DNA from 4 places in the Peribacillus sp. S4 genome. Region 1 is predicted to be linked to each of the others. Evidence: riboswitches for the same ligand, from Rfam matches in the RefSeq annotation. Region 1 holds a riboswitch; each other region holds the start of a gene.

Region 1 (7,710 bases):
GGAAACGCTCTTTAACATTAAAGAAATAGAAGTGCTTAATTTTCAATAAAATGAATTTAGGGGTTTATCAGTCTGTATCACTGATAAACCCCTTTTACTATAGTCCAACAAGAATTTTCGAAAATATCCTTTTCACTTCACACATATTCGCCTAATGTTCGCTGTCGGACACCTTCAGCAACTTTTGCACGTAGAAAAATATCTAAGGCTTCATGCAGTGTGTATTCAATCGTGAAACTTTCAGTAGTCTTACTGGTCAATTTCCGTTCCTTTAACGCTGTTCCACGCTGTTTAATAACGTGTTTTTTCATGAAAAAAAGCACCTCCAAACATAGAAAAATAATAGTGATATGGAATATCACTGTTTCCTACGTACAGAAATGCTTTTATCCTACATACAATTTCCGGCTTTTACGGTCATACCAACAGAAAAAAACCCTGCTACAACACGGAGAAACCGCATTATAACAGGGCTTATAAACTTTAGCGTCCCAGATAGGAATCGAACCTACGACCTACAGCTTAGGAGGCTGTCGCTCTATCCTGCTGAGCTACTGGGACATATATTAAAGTCGACGACTTATTTATTATATTTCTTATAGGCAAACTTTTCAAGCTAATAGCACATACTTATGAAAAAAAATCCTCATGAATGTTTAGCGTGTCGCTAAGCTTTCGTTTTTCCTCTTTTTTCATTAAATGGAATACTTTATTGCCCGCTGGTTTTCTGGTACTATTATACTATAAAAAAATCAGGAGAATGATAGTGAAAAAATATAGAGTGTTAAGGATGGCGGCATTGCTGGGGGTTTTGATTTTACCTGGATGCTCACAAGGGATTTTAGAGGGGATAGGCACAAAGACGGCTGCACCGATTGCGGAAGATGACATTGAAGTGGCCGAAGCGGCTGAGAATGGGACCGGGCAGGATTCGGAGGGGCAAATCGATACGGGAGACTGGTTAAAGGCCGAGTCCCCGGTCCAGCTCCCGATATTGATGTATCACAGCATTTCCCAAGGGAATGGCCTTCGGGTTCCAAGGGAGGAATTCCGATCACAGATGGCTTGGCTTCGGGAGAATGGTTACTATACATTATCCCCTGAAGAAGCATTCCTCGTTTTAACCGAGAATCGGATGCCAAGTGAGAAGTGCGTCTGGATTACTTTTGATGATGGCTATACAGATAACTACACGGAGGCCTTCCCGATATTAAAAGAACATGATATGAAATCAACTGTCTTCATGATCGGGAAGTCCATTGATAATGGCCATCACCTGACTGAAAATCAAATGTTGGAGATGAGCAGGGATGGGATTTCAATTGAAAGCCATACCATCAGCCATTTGGAGCTGAACCGCATGACGGCAGAGCAGCAAGAAGCGGAAATGGTTCAGTCGAAGGTGCTGTTCGACCATATCCTCGACCAGGACACGACAGTTCTTTCCTATCCGGTTGGCCGGTATAACGAAGAGAGTCTCAGGCTGTCAGAAGAAGCTGGATACAAGATGGCAGTCACTACCGACCCTGGGGGAGCTTCAAGCGACCAAGGGATGCATGCTCTGCATCGAGTTCGGATTTCACCAGGGTTATCGATCAATGGGTTTGCGTCGCTGATTGAAAATGCTGCAAAGCATTGAAGGTGGAAGGGTCATTTCGCACTTGTTCAGAAAAATCATATAATAATCGATTCTTACATGGTGTATAATGAAGGCAGTGAAAATTATATACATATGAACGATTTGGTGTCTTAATGACTTAATAGGGAAGTTGGTGAAATGCCAACGCGGTCCCGCCACTGTATATGGGAGCTGACGGCTGTGTACCACTGTATGAGATATGGGAAGGTGCCGTTGACGATGACCATGAGCCAGGAGACCTGCCAGAATTCGTACACCTGTAACCTACGCGGATGGGAAGGTGTGTGGCAGACCCTAAGAAAGAGTCCGTATTGATATTGTTGCCATGCAAGCATCTTCCGTTTAACGGGAGATGCTTTTTATTTTGGGGGTATCTTCCAGTATTGGTTTTCTCTGTTAGGTATGAAGAAATTAAATAAAAAGATTGTGGGGAATGAAAATGAAGAAGATTTTTGGTCTGATACTGTTAATGTTGCTTACTGCAGGCATGATGGTAGGCTGCGGTGGTGCTGCTGATGAAGGAAAAGAAAAAGAGCAAACGAATCATGCTCAACACGAGGCTTTCCCGATTACGATTAAAGATGCAAGTGGGGAAAAGGTAACGATAGAAAAAGAACCGAAGAAAATCGTTTCGTTGATACCAAGTAATACGGAAGTGGTCTTTGCACTTGGTTTGGGTAAAAAGGTCGTTGGTGTTTCCGACAATGATAATTACCCGGAAGAGACGAAAGAAATTGAAAAAGTTGGCGGAATGGAAATGAACACGGAGCTGATTGTCTCCATGAAGCCTGACCTTGTTCTTGCGCATGCATCAAGTGCCCATAATTCAAATGAGGGTTTACAGCAGCTTAAGGATGCTGGAATAGATGTGCTCGTAGTCAATGATGCACAAAGCTTTGACCAAGTCTATGAATCTATTGAAATGATTGGAAAGGCAACGGGAGAACATGATAAGGCAAACGAAATCGTTAAGGATATGAAAACGAAGCTCAAGGATATCCAGGAAAAAGCCAAATCCGTAAAGAAAGAGGATAGGAAGACCGTTTTAGTGGAAGTTTCGCCTTCACCGGAAATATACACACCTGGAAAAAATACGTTCATGAATGAGATGCTTCAGATTATTTCAGCGGATAATGCGGCTGCTGAATTGGACGGTTGGGCAAAAATTGATGAAGAGTCGATGATTGCTGCAAATCCTGATGTCATCATTACAACGTATGGTTATTATACGAAAGATGCAGTAAGTGAAGTGAAGGCCCGAAAAGGATGGCAAGACGTAAATGCTGTTAAGAATGGCCAAGTCTTTGATGTCCATTCTGACTTGGTGACCCGTTCCGGTCCACGCTTAATAGAAGGAGTAGAGGAACTTGCCAAAGCAGTCTATCCGAACCAATTTGACAACTAAATGGGCGTTTGCTTATTTGATTGCGTTGTTGATTTTGTTATTCGCAATGACGATAGGCATTTCCTTTGGTTCGGTGCCAGTTCCGATTCCCGTACTTATACAAATAATCGGCAAGGAGATTTTCCACTTGCCGATTTCTGCCGATCCGGATGTGATGCTTACGAATATCGTGATGAACATCCGCTTGCCGCGGGTGCTGCTCGCTGGTTTGGTTGGGGCATCACTTGCGATCGCGGGTGCGGCTTTTCAAGGTCTGCTCCGGAATCCGCTCGCTGATCCTTACACATTAGGTATTTCATCAGGAGCATCGGTCGGCGCCGTATTGACGATATTTTTGAATATATCACTGCCATTCATCGGTTTATATACTCTTCCGGCATTGAGCATCTTATGTTCAGTGCTCACGATGCTCTGCGTACTGACTTTTGCAAAAAGAATGGATCGGTCGATGAAAGTGGAAACGATCATTTTAACGGGAATCATTTTCAGCTCGTTTTTAAGTGCCTTCATTTCATTGATGATTGCGCTGACGGGTGATGAATTAAGACAAATCATCGGCTGGCTGATGGGAAGCGTCTCAATGCGCGGCTGGAATTATATCGTAATCATTTTGCCGTTTTTTATCATTGGCTCGTTGACCTTGATCATGAATACAAAAGAATTGAATGCGATGACTTTCGGGGAAGACCGGGCAAAACACTTAGGTGTGAACGTCAAGCGGCGGAAAATGTGGATCTTGATAGCCGGTTCGACATTGACAGGGGCAGCCGTTGCCGTTTCAGGGGCGATTGGTTTTGTAGGATTGGTCATTCCTCATTTTGTCCGAAAGATTTGGGGACCTGACCATAAACATTTGCTTCCGTTGTCATTGTTGATAGGAGGCGGATTCTTGATATTGGCCGATTTTGTAGCACGAACGATCATTGCCCCATCGGAACTGCCGATCGGGGTGATCACCTCACTTATCGGGGCACCTGCATTTGCGCTGATTTTATTAAAGAGACGGAGAGAAGGGTAAAAACGGATGCTTGAAGTAAAAGGGTTAACAGGTGGATATCACAACAAAGCTGTTTTGGACTCTGTCTCTTTTGATGTACATAAGGGGGAATTATTCGGGGTTCTTGGTCCTAATGGCAGCGGGAAAACGACGCTTTTAAGTATGCTTAGCGGGGTGCTTGATTATAAAGGCGGAAGCGTACGGATAAGCGGCAGGGATTTGAAGGATTATTCGTCAAAACAACTTGCACAGGTCATTGCCGTGCTCCCTCAACATTCCTCATTAGCTTTCTCCTATACAGTAAAAGAGACGGTCTCGCTTGGGCGATATGCCCATCAATCAGGTTGGTTCCATAGTTGGTCCGCAGAAGATGAATCGATTGTCCAGCGGGTGATGGAACAAACGGGAGTAGCTGATTTTCAGGATCTTCATTTTGATCGATTATCAGGAGGGGAAAGGCAGAGGGTCCTGCTGGCACAGGCCCTTGCCCAAGAGCCGGAAATCCTTTTTTTGGATGAGCCTACGAACCATTTGGATCTTTCCTATCAAAAAGATCTTCTTGATCTAATGAGGAAAATGGCAAAAGAGCAGAAGTTGACCGTTATTTCAATTTTTCATGATTTGAATTTGGCTGGATTATATTGTGATCGGCTTATGCTGCTTGAGAAAGGGCAGATTCAGGTCGTTGATGTCCCGAATGAAGTGCTTCAACAGGAACGGATTCAGGGTGTATATCATACGACGATCGAAAAACATCCGCATCCCGCCCTTCCGAAACCGCAAATGTTCATCGTTCCGGAAAAGCATGGCCAGGATACCATCCCGCTGGAAATTGATGAATCTTATTTGACAGTCGGATTTGAGATGATTCAATTGAAGTCTCCGATCCCGCTTAGAACGATGTCTTCTGGAGTGACTGGTTCTGGGACGGGCTGGCATAAGTATTTTGTGAATAGGCACGTCCATCATGGTTATGATTGCGAGGATCATCATGTTGAAATGGCAGACTATTTAACAGCTCATGGTTTTGAGCCTCAGGAAACGGTAGGGATGATGACAGCTGTCTTTCTCGATACGGTCGCTTTCAAGCTTTTAAGAGCTGAAGATTTCTCGGTTTTTATCATTGTGACGGCCGGTGTAGGGAATGCCATCGACGCTTCATTAGCTGACCGGCATTCTTGGAGTTCTTCTCCAGGAACGATAAATACATGGATATTCGTAAATGGGCATTTGGCAGAAGAGGCATATATCCACAGTATAGTGACTGCGACCGAGGCAAAAGTAAAAGCGCTTCATGATTTGCATGTCATGGATAAGGTGACAAATACTTGTGCAACAGGAACATCGACAGACAGCATGTTGATTGCGGCAACTCAAAGAGGGGCAAAGCTTCAATATGCAGGCACCATCACTCCGTTAGGGAAGCTGATCAGTCGCGGTGTATATGATTGTACAGTGGAAGCATTGACGAATAATCGGAAACGGATTGAGGAATTATGATTTATCATCATCTTTTTGCGGTTACGCTGGCGTTCTTCCTTGATTTATTAATTGGAGATCCTCCAAGTTGGCCGCATCCAGTCAAATGGATAGGAACGATGATTAGCAAGTTGGACCTGGCGTTCAATAAAGGGGCATATAAGAAACGGAAAGGGCTCTTCATGTTGATCATCGTCCTATCGGCGGTGTTATTGATTACACTTCTTACCGTTTATTTGGCTTATCTAATCCATCCGCTTGCAGGTATCCTTTGGGAAGCTGTTGTCATTTCCACAACGATAGCTCAGAAGGGCCTGAAGCAAGCTGGGATGGATGTTTGCCTTCCGCTTAATGAACGGGATTTCCCTGAAGCGAGGGTAAAGCTTTCCTATATCGTCGGCCGTGATACGGCTGATCTTGATGAGCCAGAAATCGTCAGGGGCACGGTGGAAACCGTAGCGGAAAATACCAGTGATGGGATTACAGCGCCATTATTTTGGGCAGCTATCGGCGGTGCGCCGCTCGCGATGGTGTACAGGGCGATTAATACCTGCGATTCCATGGTAGGGTACAAGAATGATAAATATGGGCAATTCGGATGGGCTTCAGCAAAGCTCGATGATATCGTCAACTGGATTCCCAGCCGCCTCACCGGATTCCTGATGTTGCTGAGCTCGAAATCCGTCTATCATGGATTCGGCGCCAGATGGAAGATATTATTCAATGACGCAAAAAAACATCCAAGCCCGAATAGCGGGTGGTGTGAAGCAGGCGTTGCTGCGATTTTGGGAATACAGCTTGGAGGCCGTAATATGTACAAAGGAATTGTTTCCGATCGTGCGAGGATGGGAGTTCCGCTTGTTCGATTGGAAGCAAAACATATACCACAAACGATTACCATCATGCATCGGTCATCTTTTCTATTTCTGCTGATGCTATGGCTAGGGGGACTTATTCTTGACATTACCTTCTCATGGCTCTAATCCTCATTATCTTTATGAAGCGCTGAAAATTGAAATGCCTGAATCGGTTCTCGACTTCAGTGCTAACATCAACCCATTGGGTCCGCCTTTACGCATAAAGCAACAGTGGTCTGGGTTTTTCGAAGGAATCCTTCAATATCCAGATCCGCATGCCATTGAACTGACAAAATCCATTGCAAAAAAAGAAGCACTTCCCGAGCAATCCGTTTTGATGGGGAACGGTGGTGCTGAAATCATCATGCTGGTAGCGAACGGATTAGCCAATCAAAGGGTGCTGATCATACAGCCGGCATTTGCGGAATATGCTGAAGCTTGTTTGGCAGCAGGTTGTAAGGTCGATTTTCACCAGCTTGATGCTCCTGGGTGGCAATTGGACCTGGAACGATTGATTCCGCAATTACCCGAATATGATGCCATTTTCTTATGTACGCCTAATAATCCGACGGGAGTTTCATTTAAGCGGGATACAGTTAGGGAATTGATCATTGAATGCCAAAAAGCGGATTGCCTGGTTGTCCTGGATGAGGCTTTTTATGATTTCACGGAGGATGCCTTTAGTTATGCTTCTTTAATCAATGCATTTCCACATTTACTCATACTAAGATCAATGACTAAAATCTTTGCAATCCCCGGTTTGAGACTAGGCTATTTGCTTGCGTCACCTGACATCATAAAACGGGTAAGAAATTATAAACCGCATTGGAGCGTCAACCATGTGGCACTTGAAGTAGGGAAAATCTGTCTTGCAGAAGAAGCCTATATGAGAAAAACAAGAGACTTTATTGCATGGCAAAAGCAAAAACTATTCCGGTTTTATGAGGAGCAGGGGTTGGATGTCTCCGATAGCACAGTTAATTTTTATTTGGTGAAAGATGAATCTTTATCCCTTTTCCCCTTTTTGCTGAAAAAAGGAATCGTACCGCGCCATACCTATAATTTTCCGGGTTTGGATGGAAGGTGGCTTCGGTTTGCAGTGAAGAGTGAACATGATAACGAAGCACTGATGGAGGGGGTAAGACAGTGGAGAAAGCAAGGCTCTGTTTTATAACCGGGGGTGTCCGTTCTGGAAAAAGCAGCTTCGCGGAAAGAAAAGCCCTGGAGTATGCACTCCAGATGGATGGGAACTTGCATTACCTCGCCTGTGGCCGAGTCAGTGACGCTGAGATGGGTGAACGCATCCTTAGGCACCGGAAAGATAGGGAAAGCA
Region 2 (7,710 bases), 1.2 Mb from region 1:
TTCAAAAGGAAGACCTGCTTTGGAATGTTTATTCAGGGTCGAATCTTGAGGAATGTTTCGAAAGTCCGGTTGAGGCGGAGCGCTACTTATTGGACGAAGGCTTCCGACAAAGCAAGAAGAGGAATATGTAGAATTTTAGGATAATTTGTCGGTTGATTTACGGCGATAATCTTGTTTTTTTTGGATTTTCCATGATATAATATGAGTAATTATTTTTGTTCGGAAAAGTTTGATAGAAGGATTTACTGTAATAGGATTCCTCTTGAAACATTATCCAGAACCAAAAATAGTAATAAAATGGATTTTTCCAAACACAGGAGGAACTATCATGGTACAAGGTAAAGTAAAATGGTTTAACGCAGAAAAAGGTTTCGGTTTCATCGAAGTTGAAGGCCAAGACGATGTATTCGTACATTTCTCAGCTATCCAAGGTGAAGGCTTCAAAACGCTTGAAGAAGGCCAAGAAGTTTCTTTCGAAATCGAGCAAGGCGCTCGTGGACCACAAGCTGCTAACGTTCAAAAATAATTGAACGCATATAAAAAAAAGACTCCGATTTTGGAGTCTTTTTATTTTTCCTTTTTTTCGGCGATTTCCATTAATGCTTTGTCCAATTTTTCCTCGATCCGTTTAGTACGATTAAAATGCCCTGACAGAAAAAACACGATGAATATAACGAATGCGACAAGCACTAGCATGAAAAGGATAGGGAGGAACTGGGTTATATTCTCAGTCATTGGATATCATCTCCTTTTTTCTCCATTATACTTCATGCTTACCGTTGCTATGCTTGAGGGTGCCAAGTTTTAAAAAAAACACTGAAAGAGGATATGCGAAAACGCAATCCCCTTTCAGTCAGTTCTGGAAGAGCGAAGCGAACTTTTGAAGTCTGTGCAGGTCTGATTCTTGATACATCTGTTCTATCTTCAATGTCACCAATAACTGGCTCTTCGCAAATAACATATCCCGGAAATGATCGACCGCCCCACAAAAATGATTATAATTGGTTTCGCCAGTGCCGAAGACTCCCGTTTTCAGGCGAGCAATAGGCAACTGTTCCAGTTCTTTATAAAAGGCTGCTGATTTAGCGGGAAGCTCCCCATTGCCCCATGTATAGGTGCCGACGATCAAGGCATCGTAATCCGGCAATGTACGTAAATCGAATTCATTCATTCGATATAAGAAAGCCTCAGGTAAAAGGGCAGCGAGGGCTTCGGCAAGCGCTTTTGTATTGCCGCCGGCAGAATGATAGACAATGGCGATTTTACAGCTCATCGAACCCATTGCTGGCATTTACTTGACTGTATGTCCTTGACTTCTGTTCGAAGAAATCGGTTTTGGTAAGGCCGATGGATTCATCATCGAACGTCTTGATCCATGGCATCGGGTTCTCGCCATACTCTTTATACAAATTTTCAAGGCCTAGCATACGTAACCGTTTGTTGGCGATATATTCGATGTACTCATTGAATTCTTCCAAATCGAGATCGGCTTTCGTTTGGATATCTTCGAGCATATATTCAGACCATTCCTTTTCGAGTTCGACTGCTTTTTCAATCGTTGTATAGATGAACTTCGTGTTTTCTTCATTATTTAACTCAGGATATTCATACATCAAGATTTGAACGAGCATGCCAATGAAATCGAAATGGACCATTTCATCGCGATGAATATAGGATATCATCGTAGCTGAACCGGTCATTAGATTTTGGCGTCCTAGATTATAATAAAAGGCGAAAGCCAAATAGAAATAAATCCCTTCAAGGTTCGTTGAATGGATCAGTGCCTCGAATAAATGCTGAGGGCTGGGATCGTCCACGAACGTTTGATAAGCATCAACGATCGGTTGGTTACGCTTAATCACTTCAGGATGTTCTTTGATGCGGTCGAAAAGCTGTTTTTGCTTGCCTACCGGAATCAAGGAAGCAAGGATATAGGAATAAGACTCATTATGGATCGATTCCTGCTGGGCCATGTTGGCCAGGATAGCTTTTGCCGCCGGATCTTTTATGTACCGAAGGATCTCTACTAAAGTGGGCGTTTGAAGACTGTCCATTCCAGCAATCATCGTAAGGATATCGAGAAAAGCGTCCTGGATATCTTCATCCAATTCGCCCCACTGCTTTTTATCCTGAATCATGTTCACGCTCGAAGGCTTCCAAAAGTTATTGATGAGCTGTGTATAGGTATCATAGAATTTTTCATACTGTATATCGTTCCAAAGAAGGAAGCCTGAAGCTTCTCCTTTGAAAACACCGGTTGCCTTTGTTGGATGCGTCGGTTCGAGCATCCGAATTTTTTTTATATGATTGGTCATTCGTGAAAACTCCTTTAAGAATAGATTACTGGGTCATGATTGACGTTAACTTGAACAGCTTTCGCAGGCATTGTCATATTCGGAAGACGTCGAACGAACATAATACGTTGATTTCAACCCGCTTTCCCATGCCGTTAAATGGATGTCCAAAAGGACCTTCGCTTTGATTGTATTGTGTACATACAGATTAAAGCTGATTGCTTGGTCAATATGGCGTTGGCGGGCTGCATTTTGCCTGATGCTTTCCAGTTGATCCAAATTGAATCGCGTCTTTCTATAATATTCATACGTATTTGGCGTCAAGCCTGGTGCGGTCACCTTGAATTTGAAGTTTTTCTTTTCTTCGTAAAATTCAATTTCATACAAAGGATCGATTCCATCCGTGGAATTACCGATTTTGGCTGTCGATGAATTGGGGGCAATCGCCATTAAATAGCCATTACGGGTTCCGTGCTCCTGCACGTCTGCTTTTAAATCCAGCCATTTTTGATCTGTATAGTCACGCAGTTCGAAATAGTCCCCTGTATGCCAATCAGAACCTTCAAAGTATGGGTAAGATCCTTTTTCCTTGGCCAGTTCGTTGGATGCCTTGATAGTTAAGTAAGCGATCTTTTCGTATAAAGCATCTGCATAGTGAACAGCCTCATCGGATTCCCAATAAATATTCTGTGTGGCAAGTAAATGATGCCATCCAAACGTTCCTAAACCAATTGCCCGGTACCGTTTGTTCGAGATGGATGCTTGTTTGACAGGAAGATTATTCACATCAATGACATTGTCCAGCATACGGATCTGAATGGGAATCAATCTTTCCAGAACATCGCTGCCCACCGCTCGGGGCAAGTTAATGGATGAAAGGTTGCAGACAACGAAATCGCCGCTTTTACGAACCACAACAACGTCTCCATCTTCTGTTTCATATTCATCCGTGATCGTCGAAGGGCTTAGGTTTTGGGCAATCTCCGTGCAAAGGTTAGAACAATAAATCATACCTTTATGTTTATTCGGATTCTTCCGATTCACTTCATCGCGGTAGAACATATACGGTACGCCTTCTTCTAATTGAGAAATCATGATGCTTTTCATGATGTCCATCGCATTGATTTTTTCAAAGCTATAGTTTGGAAGCGTGCCATTTTCTGCGGCCTCGACAGCAAGTGCATAATGATTCCTGAAGCTTCCTTCGCCTTTCTTTTCGTCATAAAGATCTTCAAGTGAAAATCCAAGGGTTTGCTTAACGGTATGCGGATCGAAAAGATACCATTCTTTTCTGTCGCGTACAGCCTCCATGAATAAATCCGGTATGCATACACCTGTAAAAATATCATGTGCTTTTAATCTGTCATCCCCGTTTTGAGTCTTCAAATCGAGGAAGCTCATGATATCTTTATGCCAGGCATCCAAGTAAATCGCGATGGCACCTTTACGTTGTCCCAATTGATCGACACTTACAGCTGTCTGGTTGAATAGTCGAATCCAGGGCGTCGTGCCGGAACTATTTCCAGAGAAACCGCGGATATCGGAACCAAGCGAGCGAACCTTACCGACGTAAAGACCAACACCGCCGCCGAATTTAGATACTTTTGCCGCATCGTAGTTTGATAGGTAAATTCCGTCGATGGAATCTTCAATTGCGTCGATAAAGCAGGAGCTTAACTGTCCATGTGTTTTACCTGCATTGGAGAGTGTAGGAGTCGCAACGGTCATATAAAGGTTGGACATGGCCCAGTATGCTTCTTTTATCAGTTGCAGGCGGTGCTCCGTTTTTTCCATTCGCATGATTTCCATCGCGATGATCATGAAACGTTCTTGCGGCAGTTCGAAGACCTTGTCCTTTTTTGGGCGGGCCAGATAACGGTCATTCAATAAGTAGATGCCTATGTAAGAGAATAATTTATCTTTTTCCGGGTCGATCACCGATCCCAATTCCTCAATTTCCGCTTTTGTATATGAAGATAGCAGTTCTGGTTTATAAATGGGATAACGCTGACCTTCCGATAGCTGGGAGAGTTCTGTGATCAGCTCATAGAATGGGCCATAACTCTTGCCCTCATAACCTCGATTGGCTTGTGCATCCCTATACATTGTATTCAACAGTTCTGCTGCAGCAACGAAAGTCCAATCCGGGGCATCGATATCCACGCCTTCAAGAGCGAGCTGAATCAGTTTTTTTGAAGCCTGTTCTTCGGTTGAGTCACTTTTGCGATCAAGCCATTTTGTAAAACGCTTTTTGAACTTTTCCATATCGAGACGGCCTTCGAATTCCTTCGATAACATCTCAAGCTGGATGGATTTCGCTTCTGTGTCATTTTCACTTATGGTAGAGTTATATGTTTGAGTCATTAATAATCCTCCTTGTTAACTTCCGCTAAAATAAAAAAACCGCCCAAAGAATTGAGCGGATCAAACGATAGAATAAAAGAGGCATGAAAAAATAGCCGTTATACTATCGTTTCATCATCTCAATCCCCGAAGAATAAGAAACGTGAAAAATTCAAGGCAGGTCTCCTGACTCATGATCATCCTACTTTGAGTCCTTCCCGTATAGAGATCTATACAGTGGTTTTCTCATTTCGTCACATTTACAGTTGCGGGGACAGTTCCGGGTTTACACCGGATTCCCTTTTCAGCCATCACTGGCACCTTGGATTATAAAAATTCTATATATAGTTATTGGAATTGTTTATGTAATCAATATCTAGTATTTCTGCTTATATTATCGTAAGCCATATACGATGATAATTCAACTAATATATTTCAAAAAAACCAACCCTTATCTATTGACAAAGTGATGGAAGAGGGTGGGGGAATGAAAGATTTTATGGGGGAATGGATAAATCAAGCGCTGATTTTACGGGATTTTGTGTTAAAATAAAGTGTCTAGTAAAGGTGGCTCTCCGTTATTGCACTGAGGGGATTCGCGGAAAAATATTTATGAAAAAGGGGATAAAATCTTGGAAAAAGTATTAGTTTTTGGACATAAAAACCCGGATACAGACACAATCTGTTCAGCAATCGCTTATGCAGATCTTAAAAAACAGCTAGGTATCAACGCTGAACCAGTTCGTCTGGGTGAAGTGAATGGTGAAACTCAATATGCATTGGACCAATTCAAATTCGATGCTCCCCGTCTTGTGGAAAAAGTTGCAGGGGAAGCTGATGGCGTAATCCTGGTCGATCATAACGAACGCCAGCAAAGCGCTGAAGATATTGACCAAGTCCGTGTGTTGGAAGTTATCGACCATCACCGTATCGCTAACTTTGAAACAAGCGATCCATTATATTACCGTGCTGAACCAGTTGGCTGTACGGCAACCATCTTAAATAAAATTTATAAAGAAAACGGCATTGAAGTCCCTAAAGCAATCGCAGGTCTTATGCTTTCTGCCATCATTTCCGATTCTTTATTGTTCAAATCGCCGACTTGCACGGAGCAGGACGTTGCAGCAGCAATGGAACTCGCTGCCATTGCTGGAGTCGACGCTGAAAAATATGGCTTGGAAATGTTGAAAGCGGGAGCTGACTTAAGCGACAAAACGATTGCCCAGCTCATCACTCTTGATGCCAAGGAATTCTCCATGGGAATGGCTAAAGTGGAAATAGCACAGGTCAATGCCGTTGATCCGAACGAAGTCCTTGCTAAGCAAGCAGAATTGGAAGCAGCGATTGAAGCGGTCATCGCAGTGAAGGAATTGGACTTGTTCCTATTCGTCGTTACGGATATCCTGACTAATGATTCCGTTGCCTTGGCCCTTGGTAAAGCGGCATATGCGGTTGAAAAGGCATATGACGTTTCATTAAACAATAACATCGCCGTCTTGGAAGGCGTTGTATCGCGTAAAAAACAAATCGTTCCGGTCTTAACCGACGTATTCAGCAAATAATTCAGGAAAAGGGTTGCTCATTAAAACTTGGGCAGCCTTTTTTTGTACATTCAAAAAAAGACTCAACCATCCATTAAGGGTGTTTGAGTCTTTTTTCTTAATTTAAAGATTCCTTTTCTTTTTCATAGGCGATGACAATCAATTCTTTATTGGCTTCCTCGCCAAGTTTGCTTTCAAAGCTTTTCAGTTCATTCAATAAATCCGGTGACAGATTTGCTGCCGTATAATCCTGCTCGGGTGTCATGCTTTTCGCTCCTTTCAAAAGGAAATGATTCATGTTATCTATTTTGTCGGTTTGAAAAGTTTCTATTCAGCAGAATTTTACTTCTTTAAGATATTTTACTTTCTGAGGTGGCGAGTTTTTCAAGCAATGTCGAACTTTCTTCATCGAGTCCTTGGACTTGGACAGGTATTCCCAAGAGCTGATATTTAAGAATAACCGTATCGACAGCACCGACTGCTGAAGCATCCCAGATCTTGGAATGGGAGAAGTCGATGACGATTGCATCGGCTTTTTCCTTGAAGTCGAACTTTGAAACAAAGTCCTGGACAGAAGCGAAAAATATTTGTCCGCTGATACGATAAGTGATTTTCTTAGCCTGGATGTCTGCCGTTTTCTCTACTGCCACTTTAGAAATTTTAGCCGAGAAGAAAATCATGCTCAAAAGCACTCCGGCAAATACGCCTTTTGATAAGTCATGTGTATAAAGGACAATGAGGACCGTCACGATCATCACGGCTGCATCCGACTTAGGAGCTCTAGTGAGCCTCTTTAGGGAAGACCAGTCAAATGTCCCGATTGAAACCATGATCATGACTGCGACAAGTGCAGCCATCGGTATTTTGATAAGGACATCATTCAATACCACGATTAATACCATAAGGAATGCGCCCGCTACAAATGTCGATAGCCGGCCCCTTCCACCAGATTTAATGTTGATACCGGATTGGCCGATCATCGCACATCCTGCCATGCCGCCAAAACATCCGGCGACGATATTCGCAATCCCCTGGCCTTTGGCTTCCTTATTCTTATTACTGTCCGTGTCAGTCATCTCATCGACAATTTGAGCCGTCAATAACGATTCAAGCAGTCCAACAAACGCAAGGGCAATGGAATAAGGGAAAATGATCGCCAAAGTTTCGAAGGTCAAAGGGATGTCTGGAAGCATGAACATCGGAAGCGCTTCGGTCAATTGCCCCATATCCCCAACCGTCCGCACCGTAGCCCCCGTGGTAACTGCAACGATCGTCATGAATATGATGGCGACAAGTGGTGAAGGTATGACTTTCGTGATCAGCGGAAAAAGATAAATGATAGCTAATGAAACGGCTGTCATAACATACATGATCCATGTTTCGCCCACGAAATGGGTGAGCTGTGCCGTGAAAATCAAGATGGCTAAAGAATTCACAAAACCAGTCATGACTGGCTTCGGAATGAACTTCATTAATTTCCCGATTTTTAAAACCCCTAGTAAAATTTGCAGCAAACCAGTCAATATGGTTGC
Region 3 (7,710 bases), 920 kb from region 1:
GCCTATGCAGCCATATTCGTTGCGATAGCAAGCATTGGGTTCTGGTCGGATGCGAAAACATCCATCATGCCAATGATGTACAATATCGGGAACTACGGGCGCTATCCTGTTGATATTTATAATAAGGTCATCCGTTTTGTCCTTACATGGGTGCTGCCATTCGCGTTTGTCGGTGTCTATCCGGCATCTTATTTCCTAAGAAAAGAAGAGTGGTATGCATATGCATTTGCCACACCTGTAATTGGAGTTGCCTTTTTCGTGATATCCGTTTTCATATGGAATCAGGGAGTGAAGAGATACCGCGGGGCAGGGAACTGAAAGAACCCCTTCAACAGCATTCATGTTGAAGGGGTTTTTGTTTAGTTCCGTTTTTTCTTTCTTTCGATATATCTTGCTTGGGCTTGAACATATTGCTGTTTTTCCTCTTCCGTCTCCGGAATGACCTGAGGTACGTTTGTCGGCTTACCGTCTTCATCAATGGCAAGCATCGTTAAAAAAGCGCGTGCCGTAAGCTGTTTTTCCCCTGTTAATAGGTTCTCTCGCTCCACTTTCACGTATACCTCCATTGATGTGCGATGAGCACAGGTGACATAAGCTTCAAGGTTGATCGCGTCCCCTGTTTTGATGGGGGCCAAAAAATCAAAAGAGTCGCTTGAAGCAGTCACAACGGGTTTTCGACAATGTCGCATAGCGGAAATGCAAGCTATTTTATCAACATAGGCCATTACTTTTCCGCCAAAGATGGTATTATGATGATTTGTATCCGGTGGAAAAACAAGGTCGGTTAAAAAAGTCCGTGACTGCTGTGTTGGATGGGCAGCGTTCTTTTCAATCATTTGCCTGCTGGTTTACTAAAAGGTTTTTACGGACGACTTTTGCTGCTTCGACCATGTTTTTCAGGGAAGCGACGGTTTCCGGGATACCCCTTGTTTTCAGGCCGCAGTCGGGATTGATCCAAAACTGGTCTTTATCCAATACCTTGATGCCCCGTTCAATCATATCGACCATTTCTTCCACTGCCGGCACACGCGGGCTGTGAATATCATACACCCCCAGGCCAATGCCTTTTTCATATGTTTTTTCCTCGAATGCGGAAGCGAGCTCCCCATGACTGCGGGATGTTTCGATGGAAATTACATCGGCATCGAGGGAGGAGATGACATCCATGAAACTGTTGAAGTCGCAATAGCACATATGCGTGTGAATTTGGGTTGTATCCTCCACGCTAGATGTGGATATCAAGAATGAATTCACTGCCCAGTTCAAATACTCGTCGCGATCGCTTTTTTTCAATGGCAGACCTTCTCTAAGTGCAGGCTCATCAACCTGAATCATTTTAATTCCAGCAGATTCCAAGGCAATGACTTCTTTTTCTAAAGCGAGCGCCAGCTGAAAGCAAACATCCTCCCTGGAAATATCATCACGGACAAAGGACCAGTTCAAAATCGTAACAGGACCTGTCAGCATTCCCTTCACCGTCTTCTTCGTCAGTGATTGTGCGTATACACTTTCCCTGACTGTCATCGGTTCGATGAAATGGATGTCGCCGTAGATGACTGGCGGTTTCACGCAGCGGGATCCATAGGATTGTACCCAACCCTTTTCTAAAAAGACGAATCCGCCTAATTTATGACCGAAGTATTCAACCATATCCGTCCGTTCGAATTCCCCATGAACGAGAACATCCAAACCGATTTCTTCTTGGATTTCGATCCACCTGCCGATTTCTTCGTTAACGAATGTTTCATATTGCTTGGCTGTCCATTCTCCTCTATTGAATTTCCCGCGTGCTTGTTTAACTTCAAATGTCTGCGGAAAGCTGCCGATCGTAGTCGAAGGGAGAAAAGGCAATTTGAAAAATTCCTGTTGTTTTTGGTAACGGTCTTTAAATGGAAGCTGACGGCCGGCGGTCCTGTTTTTAACCTTTTCGACATTGGATTGTACAGACCGGTGATTTCGGACATTTGAATTGGCTAACGTTTGAATCGTAAATTTATTGACATCGACTTTTTCGGCGATTGCTTCAATGCCTTGATTATTCCCTTTGACCAAAAGTGTGATTTCCTCAAGTTTCTCATCAGCGAAAGCAAGGGCCTCTTTCACTTCTTTTGAAAGGGCGGTTTCATTACGAACGGTCACCGGGACATGAAGCAGGGAGCAAGAGGGCTGTAGCCAGATTTGGTCCTCGGCTACCTGTTTCTTAAGTGTCTCGATCAATTCGATTTTTTTGGATAAATCGGATAGCCAAATGTTTTTTCCGTCAATCACACCCGCTGCAAGCACTTTGTCCTTTGGGAAGCCGAACGCCTCAAGATTACTTAAATTCCTCCCTTTATCATGTACAAAATCAAGACCGATTCCTTGGACTTTTAATTCGATGACTTCTTGATAGTGTTCCACGGCATCAAAGTATGTTTGTAGCATGATGTTAAGGTTTGGTGCTGCTTCATTCAGTTTATCATAGAGGTAAGTAACGGTTTGCATATCATCTTTGGAAATGGATGAAACAAGGGAAGGTTCGTCCATTTGAACCCACTTCACGCCTTCTTGCTCCAACTCCCGCAGGATTTGCGTGTATAGGGGAAGCAGTCTCAGGATGATGCCAGGGATTTCCTGTTTATTGAAGCCTTTTGAAAGGGAGAGGAAAGTATAAGGTCCGATCAAAACGGGCTTCGTTTCGATCCCTAGCTTTTCCTTGGCTTCCCGATATGCTGTAAGTGGTTTATTTTCTGTTAAAGTAAGCTGTGCCAGTTTTAATTCAGGGACAATATAGTGATAGTTTGTATTGAACCATTTCGTCATTTCTGAAGCGACTTCATCATTGTTTCCCCGGGCCATTGAATAATAAACGGAAAGGGGGACACTTCCGCCTTCATAAGCTGAATAACGTTCAGGAACAAGACCGAACATGACGGACATATCGAGCATTTGATCATAGAAAGTGAAGTCGTTGACAGGGATGATATCAATGCCCCGTTGCTGCTGTTTTTGTAAGTTGCCTATACGGATTGCCTTTAGTTGTGCCGTAAATTCCGCTTCATCGATTTTACCTGACCAGTATGCTTCCAATGTACGTTTCCATTCACGATTTTCCCCGATTCGAGGGTAACCCAAACTGCTGCTCTTCAAAATTCCCATCCTCCTACATTCAATTAATCGAACAAAAAAAGCATTCCTAACCGTCAAAAAAGAAAGTTAGAAATGCTTAAAATAAAGAGGCATGCAAAATGCCCCTTACAATTATAAGGTCCCTAACACCTCCCTATTTCCCGTAGGTTAAAACAGTGTTGTCGAAATAGGCAGGTCTCCTGACTTAGGGAATATCATTAGCGGCTGGCCTTCCCAATCCGTTGATCAGTGGCATATTGATTGACGCTAACATTCCCATTACAGTGGCGGGACCGTGCCGGAATTACACCGGACTTCCCTTTTAATCCTAATGAAATTAGGAACCTATTTCCACATATGAAATTTTGCAAAACCTGCCTTGTTAACTGTTTGCAGGTCAAATATTTATAAAATAAAAACTATTATAAAAATTTAGACAATCTTAACATATCCGACCAAAAGGGTCAACATGGAAAAAGGATTAGGGAAAGTTTCCGTTTAATGCGTTTGTCGGTGATAAGGCTGATTCCTAAAAAGAATATATTGTTTGGACAGGGAGTATGTATAGAGGAAGTGGCGTTTTGAAATGGGGCGTGGGGGATGACTTTCTACATCTTGATTGCAGGGATCATTTTTTGCATGGTGATGAGCATTCGTACGTTATTTCTTGTTGAGTCGGGAGGAAAGAAATTTTCTCTTGAGGATATGCTGTGGCTTGGCAATTTATATGCGACGATATTAGTTGGATTTGCACTGATTTATTTATTATACGAGCTTCAGAATCATTCGGTGATTCTTGATATGGGCAATCGGTTGGATGGGACTTTCTATGAGCAATTGAAGACTTCTTTTTATTTTAGTGCGATGACGATGTTTTCTGTAGGGTATGGAGATATAGCCCCAATTGGCATGGGAAGGATGATAGCTACCATTCAGGCCTTCATTGGGTATACACTGCCGGCAGCGTTCGTGATTCGTACGGTGATCGATCTGGAGCAGAAAGATAGGAAGGATAAATGAAAGTTGTGTTTCTTTCGATTATTGGGTACTCTTACCATAATGAAAGAAATGGAGGGTTCAATATGACTGTTAAAATTGGCGAAAAAGCACCTGATTTCAAACTCCCTGCAAACAATGGTGAAATGGTTTCCCTATCGGATTTTAAGGGGAAAAACATTGTTTTATATTTTTACCCAAAAGACATGACGCCAGGTTGCACGACGGAGGCCTGTGATTTCCGGGACCATAATGAGCAATTCGAGGAATTGAACGCGGTCATCCTTGGTATCAGCCCAGATCCAGCGGCACGTCATGAAAAATTCATCGAAAAACATGGATTGCCTTTTCTGCTGCTGGCTGACGAAAATCATGAAGTGGCTGAATCATTTGATGTTTGGCAATTGAAAAAGAACTTCGGCAAGGAGTATATGGGCATTGAACGTTCAACTTTCCTGATTGATAAGGCTGGAAATGTAGTCAAAGAATGGCGAAAAGTAAAGGTTAAAGGCCACGTCGAAGAAGCGCTTGAAACTCTTCGCGAACTCGAAAAATAAGGGATAGGCAGATGAAGGATGAGAGGATAACGAAGCTTGCAGCCAGGCTGGTTCATCATTCGATACAATTACAGCCTAAAGAGAGAATCCTCATACGGGGGCATATCAACACGAAACCATTATTGAAAGAGTTGATTGATGAAATATACAGAGTGGGTGCTTATCCATATGTGGAACTCGAGGACGATGAGATAAGCCGCCACCTGTTACTAGGGAATGTGAAGGAGCAGCTTGACACAGCTTCGCAATGGGCCTTGAAGAAATATACGGATATCGATGCGGTCATCATCATCACTGGGGAAGAAAACAATGCGGAAATGACTGATGTTCCCATCGAGAGGCACCGTCTTCAAGGGGAGGCCATGAATTCCCCTACACTTTTTTATGTAAACAACCGACGTTGGGTCTTACTTAATTATCCCACCAAGGCAGCAGCGCAAAAAGCCGGCATGACCTTCAATAGGTACGAAGACTTTCTTTTGAACGTATGCACAATGGATTACGGGAAAATGGAGACGGCTTTGAAGCCGTTAAAACAATTGATGCAACGTACTGACAAAGTCAGGATTGTTTCACCAAGGACAGATTTGACCTTTTCCATCAAAGGCATGCCAGCCGTCATATGTGCCGGAAAAAAGAATTTACCGGATGGGGAAGTATTTACGGCACCCATAAAAGATAGTCTTAATGGAAGGATATCCTTCAACACACCCACAACCTATGAAGGAATCACCTTTAGTGACATAGAATTGAACTTGAAAAAGGGGAAAATCATTAAAGCGACTTCCAATCGTGACCCTGAAATGAACCAAATTCTGAATATTGATGAAGGGTCCCGGTTTATAGGGGAGTTCGCTATTGGAATCAATCCATACATATTGGAACCTATGGACGATATTTTGTTCGATGAGAAAATAAGCGGGAGCCTGCACTTGGCTCTCGGACTTGCCTATGATGAAGCGGATAATGGAAACCGGTCATCGATACATTGGGATATGGTCTTGATCCAGCGTCCGGAATATGGGGGCGGTGACATCTATTTCGACGACGTCCTGATCAGAAGGGATGGCTTTTTTGTTTTGCCGGAATTACATGCATTAAACCCAAATTCTTTAAAATAAAGCCTTTTTTAATAAGGATGAGGCTTTTGTCCAACTCAAAAAGGGGACACCCGAATATGCTTTATTAAGGGAATACCTCCTCAGAGAAAGTTGCGCGGGACACATAGAGCCCGTGTTTTTTTATGTTAATTAAAAGGGGGAGATATACATGTTAATACTTTCGACTGTCATTCCGAATGAAGGTATCCAAATGAAAATGATGAAAGCTTTTCCTGATTTGAACTTCATTTATCAAAAAGGATGGAAAGATGGGCCGCTTCGTGAAGCGGAAATCTTAATTACATATGGTGAAGATTTAACTGAAGAAATCATTGAGAAAGCAGCGAACTTGAAATGGATCATGGTCATGAGTGCAGGGATGGAACTAATGCCATTTAAAGCCATCGAGGAACGAGGCATTATGGTGACCAACGCAAGAGGCATACATAAAATCCCGATGGCCGAGTATACGATAGGGATGCTTTTGCAATATGAAAAGAAATTGAAGCTGCTTATGAAGAATGAAAAGGAAGAATTGTGGGATAGAAAGATTGAAGTAGGGGAATTGAATGGCAAGACCATGCTCGTATTGGGTGTAGGTGCAATAGGAGGGGAAGTGGCTCGTCTTGGGAAAGCCTTTGGCATGAAGACGATAGGAGTGAACCGGAGCGGGAAACCGGTGGGATCCATTGATCACCTGTATGACCTGGATCATTTATTGGAAGCCATACCGGGAGCCGATTATATAGTATCCGTCCTGCCAAGTACGGATGAAACGAAGGGCCTTCTGCAAAAAGAACACTTCAAAGCCATGAAAGAATCTGCAGTATTCGTGAATATTGGCCGCGGCGACCTGATTAAAGATGAAGTGCTGATCGAAGCCCTGGATGCCGGGGAATTGTCTCATGCCATCTTGGATGTATTTGATCCGGAGCCTTTAGGAAAAGGGCATCCGTTTTGGAGGATGGAGAATGTTACAGTCACACCGCATCTTTCAAGTAAAAGCGGAGAATATTTACCAAGGACCTTTGCCATATTCGAAAAAAATATGCGTGAATACCTGAAAGCTGGAAAAGACTTCACCAACGTAATCGACTTATCTAGGGGATACTAAGTTCAATGCAAAAATGGGAAAGAATCAAGTCTTCATGAATAAACTAAAAAAGAATGGTTAAGCCATTGAATTATTGACAAATTCAACTTATAAAAGGTACACTATTTATAAACATTATAATTTAAGAATGCATACTTAATGAGAAAAAGAGGTGGATGACGGTGTCTGAAGTTCAGTTAAAAGAAGCGTTGGATTCCTTAAAAGATACCGGTGTAAGAATAACTCCTCAACGCCATGCGATACTTGAGTATTTGATAAGCTGCATGTCCCACCCTACCGCTGATGATATATATAAAGCGCTGGAAGGCAAGTTTCCGAATATGAGTGTGGCAACGGTTTATAACAACCTGCGTGTGTTCCGTGAGGTAGGTTTGGTAAAAGAACTTACGTATGGGGATTCTTCGGCAAGGTTTGATTTTGTGACGACGAATCATTATCATGTAATTTGCCAAACTTGCGGTAAAATTGTGGACTTCGATTATCCTGCATTGGATGAAGTCGAGCATTTCGCAGCACAAGTCACTGGTTTCAATGTTAGTCACCATCGGATGGAAATCTACGGCGACTGTATGGATTGTGCGAAAAAAGAATCGCATTAAAAAAAGTTCCTCCACTTGGTTGGAACTTTTTTTCATGTTTATGAAGAAATGATACAATTGTTAAAGACTTCGTGAAAGGGAATTCAGCTAATCGACTTAATCATGCAGGCTTTTCCGGTTATATTTTTCATTGAATTCTTCGCCTTCCAACTTTTTGTCAAGTGTCAATGGTTCTTCACAATGCATGCAAATATCTACACGTCCTAGTATTTTTGTAGGTTTGCTGCAGTTAGGGC
Region 4 (7,710 bases), 2.4 Mb from region 1:
TAATTTAAGATAATAAGAAAGCGGGATTTTTGCCGCGAAAATGATTAAAGCGCTCATCACCGTAAAAGTGATGAGCGAAACGGCCATATCCCTTACCGTTAACGAAAACAGCAAAAGAGAGAGTGCAAAAACCATCTTTTCCAACGGATGTACATCCTTTAGCCCATTGAAATAGGCATATTTATCAATGAGTAACATGCTTCGATTTTTCGGCCAATTCTTGTTTGGTTTGCTTATTCCTTTGTCTCATCACACCAATGAAGTATCCAATGAAGCCGGCTCCGATTGCAGCTTGAAGCGCAAATAATAAGCTTTCGGTTTCTGCACCTGGCGGCTCCCAAATACTGTTGAACCATGGCTTGTACTCCGGATGGATCTTAGTGATGGCTTCCTCGGCTTCGCCGTCGGCACCGCCAAATTCCGTTCCTTGTTGGGTGATTAACGGTAAGGTTGCAAGAATGACAACCAGGAAAAGCAGCAGTAAACTTTTTTTCATTTTAACGGGCCTCCTTAGATAAAACTCGCAGCAATTTCAATTCGCCTAGATTGTATTTTTTCAAGAAATTCATTACGACGACTGTCAATAACCCCTCACTGATCGCCAAGGGAATTTGGGTCAGGGCAAAAATCCCTGCAAATTTACTGAAAGAGGCCATGAATCCCCCTACCTCGGAAGGGAAAGCAAGAGCAAGTTGAACAGAAGTTACCACATAGGTGCCCAAATCCCCAAAAGCAGCTGCCAAGAATACGGCAAGTGAAAAAGACCATCCCAATTTAGTTGCGCCCTTGAAGACAAAGTAAGCAATGAAGGGTCCGCAAACGGCCATGGAGAATGCATTGGCCCCTAATGTCGTCAATCCTCCGTGTGCCAGTAAAACAGCTTGAAATAACAGAACGATGGAGCCGACCACACTCATGGCCAATGGTCCGAATAGTATGGAACCTAAACCAACTCCGGTAGGGTGCGAAGAACTTCCCGTAACAGAAGGAATCTTTAGGGCCGATAATATAAATACAAATGCGCCCGATAGGCCAAGTATCATTTTTGCTTCTGGGTTTTCCCTTACTTTGGACCTAATGGACCGGTAACCCAAGATTAAAAATGGAAGCGTCACGGCCCACCAGAATATAGCCCATTCTATGGGTAAAAAGCCCTCCATGATATGCATGGCCAATGCCCGTTTCGGGACAAAAAGCAATAAAATGACAAAATAAATAATTTTCCAATTGGTTCTTTTCATTCTTTCTCCTTTCAACACTTTTAATTGTTCTGATCAATCTTGAGAAGAAAAGCGGCGCCCAAACTAAAAAGCACTTCTCTCAAAGGAAAGAAGTGCGTAATGAACAGGAATTTTGCAGCATGAACCAACCATGGGCCATTTTGCCTGATCCGCACGCCCATCCTCGTAGGCTGAAACAGTTTCACGCTTCATGGCAGGTCTCCTGGCTTCGGTTCATCATCCCATTACATCCTTCCCATCTCATTTGACAGTGGATTAAAGTTAACGTAATGGAACTTCCCTTTACAGTGGCGGGACCGCTCCGGATTTTCACCGGCTTCCCTTTTAAGCTGAATTCCGAGAAATTCAACACCATGAAACTTATGTAATTATTTAGAAAATTCTCGTATAGTGTACCATAAAGAAATAATTCCAGCTACACTATCTTTTTTTTGGGGCCGAAATTTGTTGCGAGGATAGGATTGTAACTGGTTTTACACGTTTAAACTTTTCTAAACAGTCGGAATAAACTATTGAATTTTGACAAAGTTGTTATATGATAGATTAAGTTAGTTTGAAATGTATAATAAAACCAAATATTTCATTTTAAAAGTGCCCTTGTGTGAATAAGCAAGGGATAATAGGGAAATCGGTGAAAATCCGATGCAGCCCCCGCTACTGTAAACGCTGATGAAATTGTCGATAGCCACTGGCATGATGCCGGGAAGGGACAAAGTAAAATGAAGCGTAAGCCAGGAAACCTGCTTTTAAAATTGCATGATACTTTTCGGAGGGAAAGGTAGAAGGACTATGACGATTTTGGGAGGATTTGGCATGCTCGCCTTTGGCTCCTCATTCATATAGTTTTTTTAAAACCTTGACTCTTATGTTAAGGTTTTTTATTTCGCCTTTTCCCTGAACCTAGGAGGAAGAAGATGACTACTTGGAACTTGACGGGTACAAATACGCATCTGTTGATTTGTAATGGGAGCAGCTGCATGAAAAAGGGCGGGGAAGAAGTAACCCAAGCGATTCGCGATGAAATTGCTTCAAAAGGACTGGATCTGAAAATCCATACAACGAGGACACGCTGTAACGGAAGATGTAAGGATGCCTGCGTTGTGATTGCCTATCCCCAAGGAAACTGGTATCGAGTGGAAACGCCTGATTTCGGTCGGCAGATCGTCAGTAATATCGATGATGGTGAGTTTGTTTCACAGATGATCTATCAGTACAATGACGGGGAAATGGCCCCTAATCCAGATTTTCCTGCTCATACGGGTATTTCAAAGAACAAAGCGTAAAAGGAGATGTCTTAATGAGTACAAACGGTAAATTATTCGTCGTGGGCTTTGGGCCCGGGAATTTTGAACACATTACCAAACGTGCCGTCGAAGCCCTTCAAGAAAGTGACTACATCATTGGTTATAAAACTTATGTTGAACTCATTCAGGGACTGCTAACAGATCAAACGATCATTAGTACGGGGATGACTGAAGAGGTATCACGTGCACAGGAAGCAGTGAAACAAGCGGAGCTGGGAAAGAAAGTGGCGGTGATTTCCAGTGGGGATGCCGGAGTTTACGGGATGGCAGGGTTGGTTTATGAAGTATTGATTGAAAAAGGCTGGAAAGAAGAAACTGGAGTGGGCATTGAAGTCATTCCTGGCATTTCTGCAATCAACTCATGTGCGTCTTTACTTGGGGCGCCCGTCATGCACGATTCGTGTACGATCAGCCTCAGTGATCATTTAACTCCTTGGGAACTGATCGCTAAAAGGGTTGAAGCAGCTGCAATGGCAGACTTTGTCATTGCGCTTTATAATCCGCGCAGCGGCAGGCGGACCCGGCAAATTGTTGAAACACAGAAGATTCTCCTTCGCTACCGCTCGCCGGATACACCTGTCGGGTTGGTGAAAAGTGCTTATCGCGATAGGCAGGATATTGTCATAACCAATTTGCAGGATATGTTGAATCACGATATTGGAATGTTGACAACCGTCATTATCGGTAATTCATCCACCTTTTTATATGATGACAAAATCATCACACCAAGAGGCTATCAGAGAAAATATACGCTGAATTCGGAAAAGCAAACATTGAAGCCGCATCAGCGACTGCAAAAAGAAGCGGAACCGTGGGCATTAGATCAAGAAGCCTTAACCGATTCCGCTGGAGGAGTTGGATTACTTACAAAAGCACCAGAAAAGAAGCCAGCTTCCTATGAAATGGCAATGGAGGCCCTGTCAAGAGTCAAGGGTCAAGCCGTTAAGCAGTCCATTCAGCCGATTGTTCAGCAAAAAATGGAGTCGGTATTCGAACTTGCCGTTAGTCCAGGTGTGGCGAATAAACAATTCACTCCCAAACAAATGATGACACTTGCGGAAGTTGTCGGGGAAAAGGGAACGATGGAATATACGCCAAATCATAAAATCGTCTTAAAGATCCCGACAATGGATCCGGAAGTCATTACGGGGAAATTGCAATCAGCAAACTTTCTTTTGTCGCCGATTGGGGATGTACTGACATTAAAAGCCTGTGATTTCTGTGATGGTGAAAAAGCGGAATCCATTCCTTATGCGGACGAAATACACCGGGTGCTTGGCGGAATGAGCATGCCCAAGGAACTGAACATCGGTTTTAATGGGTGTGGGATGGCTTGTTATAGTGCTGTGATGGATGATATCGGGATTGTCTTCCGAAAAGGGAAGTTCGACTTATTTCTTGGAGCTAAACCGGTTGGAAGAACAGCCCATCCGGGTCAGCCGGTAGCGGAAGGCATTGAACCGGAACAGCTTGTAGAACTGATCACGGACATTGTCGGCGAGTATAAGCAAAATGCCCATCCAAATGAGCGGCTTTTTAAATACTTCAAACGTTCGAAAAAGATACAGAATTTTTCTTATCAGGACATCGCTCCCAAAATAAACATAGAGCCTGCGCCTTGTGAAGACTAATCAAGAGGGGGAAAGTAAATGAAAGCAGTTTTGTTCGTAGGACACGGAAGCCGGTTGGCTTCGGGAAATGAAGAAGTCCGTCATTTTATTGAAAATATGATTCCGGCAATGGACGGGCGTTTCATAGTGGAAACGTGCTTCTTGGAATTTGCGGCACCGAATATATCCAAAGGAATCGATAATTGTGTAAAACGAGGGGCTACTGAAGTTATCGTCATACCGATCATTTTGTTGCATGCAGGACATTCGAAATTACATATCCCAGCTGAAATAGAGGATGGGAAAACCAAGTATCCAGAAGTGAAATTCACATACGGCCAAACGATCGGGGTCCACCATGATGTATTGACGATCCTGACAGACCGTCTTGAGGAAGCGGGATTCGATACGACCTCTGAACATTCTGAGACAGCGATATTGCTAATTGGCCGAGGTGGCAGTGATGCTGATGCCAATAGTGATATATATAAAATTTCACGATTATTATGGGAAAAATTAAGCGTTAAATGGGTCGAAACAGCCTTCATGGGTGTAACGGACCCTCACGTGGATGAAGGTATTGAACGATGCATCCGATTAGGGGCAAAAAAAATTGTGATGCTGCCATATTTCCTCTTCACTGGGGTGTTGATGGAAAGAATGGAGGATATGCTGAAAGGCTATCAAGAGCAATATCATGATCGAGAATTCATATTGGCAAAGTATTTTGGATACCATCCAACCTTACAGAACATTCTGCAAGAACGAGTAATTGAAGCCAGTGAAGGCAAATCAAGCGGGGCGCGTGATTTGGAAAACTATCGTAAACATGTCGAGGAACATGGACATGCTCACCATCATCACCATCACGACCACGATCATGATCATGATCACCATCACGACCACGACCATGATCATCACCACGATCATGATGGGCAAGCGGTGGGGACATCAAAATGATTTTGTTCTTGGCGGGTACAAGTGATGCAAGGGAATTAGCGATTGAGATGCAGCAGGTGGGGTACAAGGTTTTGGCAACTGTTGTAACCGAATCGGCTGCTAAGAGTTTGCAGGATGCAGGGATATCCACCCGGATTGGCCGATTATCTGCAGAAGATATGACATCTTTAATCTCTGCAAAAGGTTTTCAGGCTGTAGTCGATGCAAGTCACCCATTTGCCGAAGAAGCATCCAAAAACGCCCTTAACGGAGCAAAGGCAGCAAATGTTCCTTATATTCGTTATGAGCGTGAAAGTCAACGGTTTCAGAATGATAAATTGATAGTTGTTCGTGATTATGAGGAAGCTGCCAAGCTTGCCGCAGAAAAACGGGGAGTCATCATGCTCACGACCGGAAGTAAAACCCTAGCCGTGTTTGCAAAAGAATTGGTGGGGCTCGAGAATACCAGAGTCATAGCGAGAATGCTGCCACGCATGGACAATATGGAAAAATGTGCGCAGTTGGGCATTGAACAAAAAAATATCGTTGCGATTCAAGGGCCATTTTCCAAAGAATTAAATAAAGCTCTATATGAACAATATGGGGTCACATTGATGATAACGAAAGAAAGTGGCAAGGTCGGTGCGGTTGATGAGAAATTGGAAGCCGCGTTGGAATGTGGAATTGAGACAATCATGATATCTCGACCGGATGTCGACTATCAGAATGTTCATTCCAGTTTTGATCATGTCATTGCCGAGTTGAATAAACAGCTAATTGAAAAATAGGAGGAATGCAAGATGGATTTTAAAACAGATTTTAAACCACTCACGGTAGACCCTGACAAAATATATGATTATAGCTTTTCAATCATTGCTGAAGAAATGGGCAATCATGATTTTTCTGAAGATGAATGGAAAATCGTCCGCAGGGTCATTCATGCTTCAGCGGATTTTGAATTGGGAAGAAGTGTCATCATCCACCCAAATGCCATTCAAGCTGGTGTGGAAGCCATTCGCAAAGGAAGGCATGTCATTGCTGATGTGCAAATGATCGAGAGCGGCACAGGCAAAAAAAGATTTCAAAAACACGGCGGGGACGTTCATTGCTATATTTCAGATCCGGATGTGATGGTCGAGGCAAAACGTTTGAATACGACAAGGGCAATCATTTCGATGCAAAAAGCTGTAAAGGAAAATGAAGGGGGCATTTATGCCATTGGCAATGCACCTACCGCTTTACTTGAGCTCATTCGCCTCATTAAAGAAGGGATTGCAAAACCGGACCTAATCATTGGAATGCCTGTTGGGTTTGTTTCTGCAGCAGAATCGAAAGAGGAACTCGCTAAGATCACAGAAGTTCCATTCATTACGAATATTGGCCGAAAAGGTGGAAGTACTGTCACTGTTGCCGCATTGAACGCGATTTCCCTTTTAGCTGATAGTTAAAAAACATGGAAAAGAAAGTGAAAAAAGACCCCTCACAAATGCGTCATGGATATACGACGGGAGCATGTTCGACAGCCGTGACCAAAGCGGCATTGACTGCATTGATCACGGGGGATGCACTAGAGGAGGCAACGATTTCCTTGCCAATTGGCCGAGATGCCACTTTCACTATTGAGAAATATGAAATATCGGAAAATGCGGTTAGTGCAGAAACGGTTAAAGATGCCGGAGATGATCCCGATGCCACACATCTGGCCCTTATTATCTCTACTGTCAGCTGGTCCGATGCACCTGGGATTATCTTGGATGGAGGGACCGGAGTTGGTCGTGTGACCAAACCCGGGCTTCCCGTTCCTGTAGGGGAAGCGGCTATTAATCCTGTACCGCGCAAAATGATTTTAACCACTGTGCAGCAAACATTGGAAGAATTTAAGATCAATAGAGGAGTGAAAGTCGTCATCTCCGTACCTGCAGGTGAAGAAATAGCGAAAAAGACATTAAATGGCCGCTTGGGGATTGTGGGAGGCATTTCCATTTTGGGAACAAGGGGCACTGTCGTCCCTTTTTCCAGTTCCGCCTATATGGCAAGTATCGTACAGGCTATCAGTGTCGCCAAAGCGAGTGGGTGTGAGCATCTAGTCTTAACGACTGGCGGGCGCAGTGAAAAGTATGCAATGGGCCTTCTTCCAGACTTACCTGAGGAAGCCTTTATTGAAATGGGTGATTTTGTGGGCTTCTCACTTAAGCAATGTAAGAGGCAGGGAATTAAAAAGGTATCACTGGTCGGCATGATGGGTAAATTCTCCAAAGTGGCCCAAGGTGTGATGATGGTGCATTCAAAAAGTGCCCCGGTCGACTTTGGTTTTCTATCGGAAATAGCCCAAAGCGTCGGAGCTGAAGATGATCTTGTTCTTGAAATCAAGAATGCAAACACAGCGTCACAAGTCGGGGATATGATGTCAGCCATTAATAACTTTGACTTTTTTAATAAACTATGTGAATCCTGCTGTCACTCTGCCATTAACCAGGTGAAGGGCGGCATTGAAATGGAAACGGCGATTTATTCGTTGAAAGGACAATTACTGGGAAGGGCTGTTGGAATTGAGTAAATCGATTAAATTAATTGGGATAGGGGATAACGGTCAGGAAAGCTTACTGCCTCAATATG

The links. A riboswitch is a leader RNA that binds a small molecule or an ion and turns the genes downstream of it on or off. The one in region 1 is predicted to bind cobalamin.
Region 2: another riboswitch for cobalamin. It lies ahead of ACJ9PY_RS05340 (ribonucleoside-diphosphate reductase subunit alpha); the one in region 1 lies ahead of ACJ9PY_RS26340 (ABC transporter substrate-binding protein).
Region 3: another riboswitch for cobalamin. It lies ahead of metE (5-methyltetrahydropteroyltriglutamate--homocysteine S-methyltransferase); the one in region 1 lies ahead of ACJ9PY_RS26340 (ABC transporter substrate-binding protein).
Region 4: another riboswitch for cobalamin. It lies ahead of ACJ9PY_RS10975 ((2Fe-2S) ferredoxin domain-containing protein); the one in region 1 lies ahead of ACJ9PY_RS26340 (ABC transporter substrate-binding protein).

Annotation. Positions count from the first base shown of each region.
Region 1 covers NZ_CP175708.1:5,473,153-5,480,862, reverse strand. The annotation lists gene ACJ9PY_RS26360 (hypothetical protein) at 1-29, shown strand, start outside; gene ACJ9PY_RS26355 (hypothetical protein) at 138-311, opposite strand; tRNA gene ACJ9PY_RS26350 (tRNA-Arg) at 488-561, opposite strand; gene ACJ9PY_RS26345 (polysaccharide deacetylase family protein) at 791-1,639, shown strand; cobalamin riboswitch at 1,726-1,901, shown strand; gene ACJ9PY_RS26340 (ABC transporter substrate-binding protein) at 2,073-3,044, shown strand; gene ACJ9PY_RS26335 (FecCD family ABC transporter permease) at 3,007-4,062, shown strand; gene ACJ9PY_RS26330 (heme ABC transporter ATP-binding protein) at 4,069-5,541, shown strand; gene cbiB (adenosylcobinamide-phosphate synthase CbiB) at 5,538-6,503, shown strand; gene cobD (threonine-phosphate decarboxylase CobD) at 6,478-7,551, shown strand; gene ACJ9PY_RS26315 (bifunctional adenosylcobinamide kinase/adenosylcobinamide-phosphate guanylyltransferase) at 7,524-7,710, shown strand, end outside.
Region 2 covers NZ_CP175708.1:1,113,299-1,121,008, forward strand. The annotation lists gene ACJ9PY_RS05315 (hypothetical protein) at 1-131, shown strand, start outside; gene ACJ9PY_RS05320 (cold-shock protein) at 329-526, shown strand; gene ACJ9PY_RS05325 (hypothetical protein) at 568-735, opposite strand; gene ACJ9PY_RS05330 (flavodoxin domain-containing protein) at 854-1,291, opposite strand; gene ACJ9PY_RS05335 (ribonucleotide-diphosphate reductase subunit beta) at 1,263-2,315, opposite strand; gene ACJ9PY_RS05340 (ribonucleoside-diphosphate reductase subunit alpha) at 2,361-4,658, opposite strand; cobalamin riboswitch at 4,796-4,977, opposite strand; gene ACJ9PY_RS05345 (manganese-dependent inorganic pyrophosphatase) at 5,270-6,199, shown strand; gene ACJ9PY_RS05350 (hypothetical protein) at 6,297-6,443, opposite strand; gene ACJ9PY_RS05355 (SulP family inorganic anion transporter) at 6,529-7,710, opposite strand, start outside.
Region 3 covers NZ_CP175708.1:811,994-819,703, forward strand. The annotation lists gene ACJ9PY_RS03840 (ABC transporter permease) at 1-318, shown strand, start outside; gene ACJ9PY_RS03845 (acyl-CoA thioesterase) at 360-836, opposite strand; gene metE (5-methyltetrahydropteroyltriglutamate--homocysteine S-methyltransferase) at 829-3,138, opposite strand; cobalamin riboswitch at 3,281-3,472, opposite strand; gene ACJ9PY_RS03855 (potassium channel family protein) at 3,709-4,128, shown strand; gene bcp (thioredoxin-dependent thiol peroxidase) at 4,191-4,661, shown strand; gene ACJ9PY_RS03865 (aminopeptidase) at 4,673-5,782, shown strand; gene ACJ9PY_RS03870 (D-2-hydroxyacid dehydrogenase) at 5,931-6,875, shown strand; gene perR (peroxide-responsive transcriptional repressor PerR) at 7,031-7,474, shown strand; gene ACJ9PY_RS03880 (YgzB family protein) at 7,571-7,710, opposite strand, start outside.
Region 4 covers NZ_CP175708.1:2,300,344-2,308,053, forward strand. The annotation lists gene cbiQ (cobalt ECF transporter T component CbiQ) at 1-198, opposite strand, end outside; gene ACJ9PY_RS10960 (energy-coupling factor ABC transporter substrate-binding protein) at 185-496, opposite strand; gene ACJ9PY_RS10965 (energy-coupling factor ABC transporter permease) at 498-1,241, opposite strand; gene ACJ9PY_RS10970 (hypothetical protein) at 1,305-1,433, opposite strand; cobalamin riboswitch at 1,416-1,612, opposite strand; cobalamin riboswitch at 1,814-2,004, shown strand; gene ACJ9PY_RS10975 ((2Fe-2S) ferredoxin domain-containing protein) at 2,156-2,524, shown strand; gene cobJ (precorrin-3B C(17)-methyltransferase) at 2,539-4,176, shown strand; gene ACJ9PY_RS10985 (sirohydrochlorin chelatase) at 4,195-5,115, shown strand; gene cobK (precorrin-6A reductase) at 5,112-5,882, shown strand; gene ACJ9PY_RS10995 (precorrin-8X methylmutase) at 5,895-6,542, shown strand; gene ACJ9PY_RS11000 (cobalt-precorrin-5B (C(1))-methyltransferase) at 6,548-7,651, shown strand; gene cbiE (precorrin-6y C5,15-methyltransferase (decarboxylating) subunit CbiE) at 7,644-7,710, shown strand, end outside.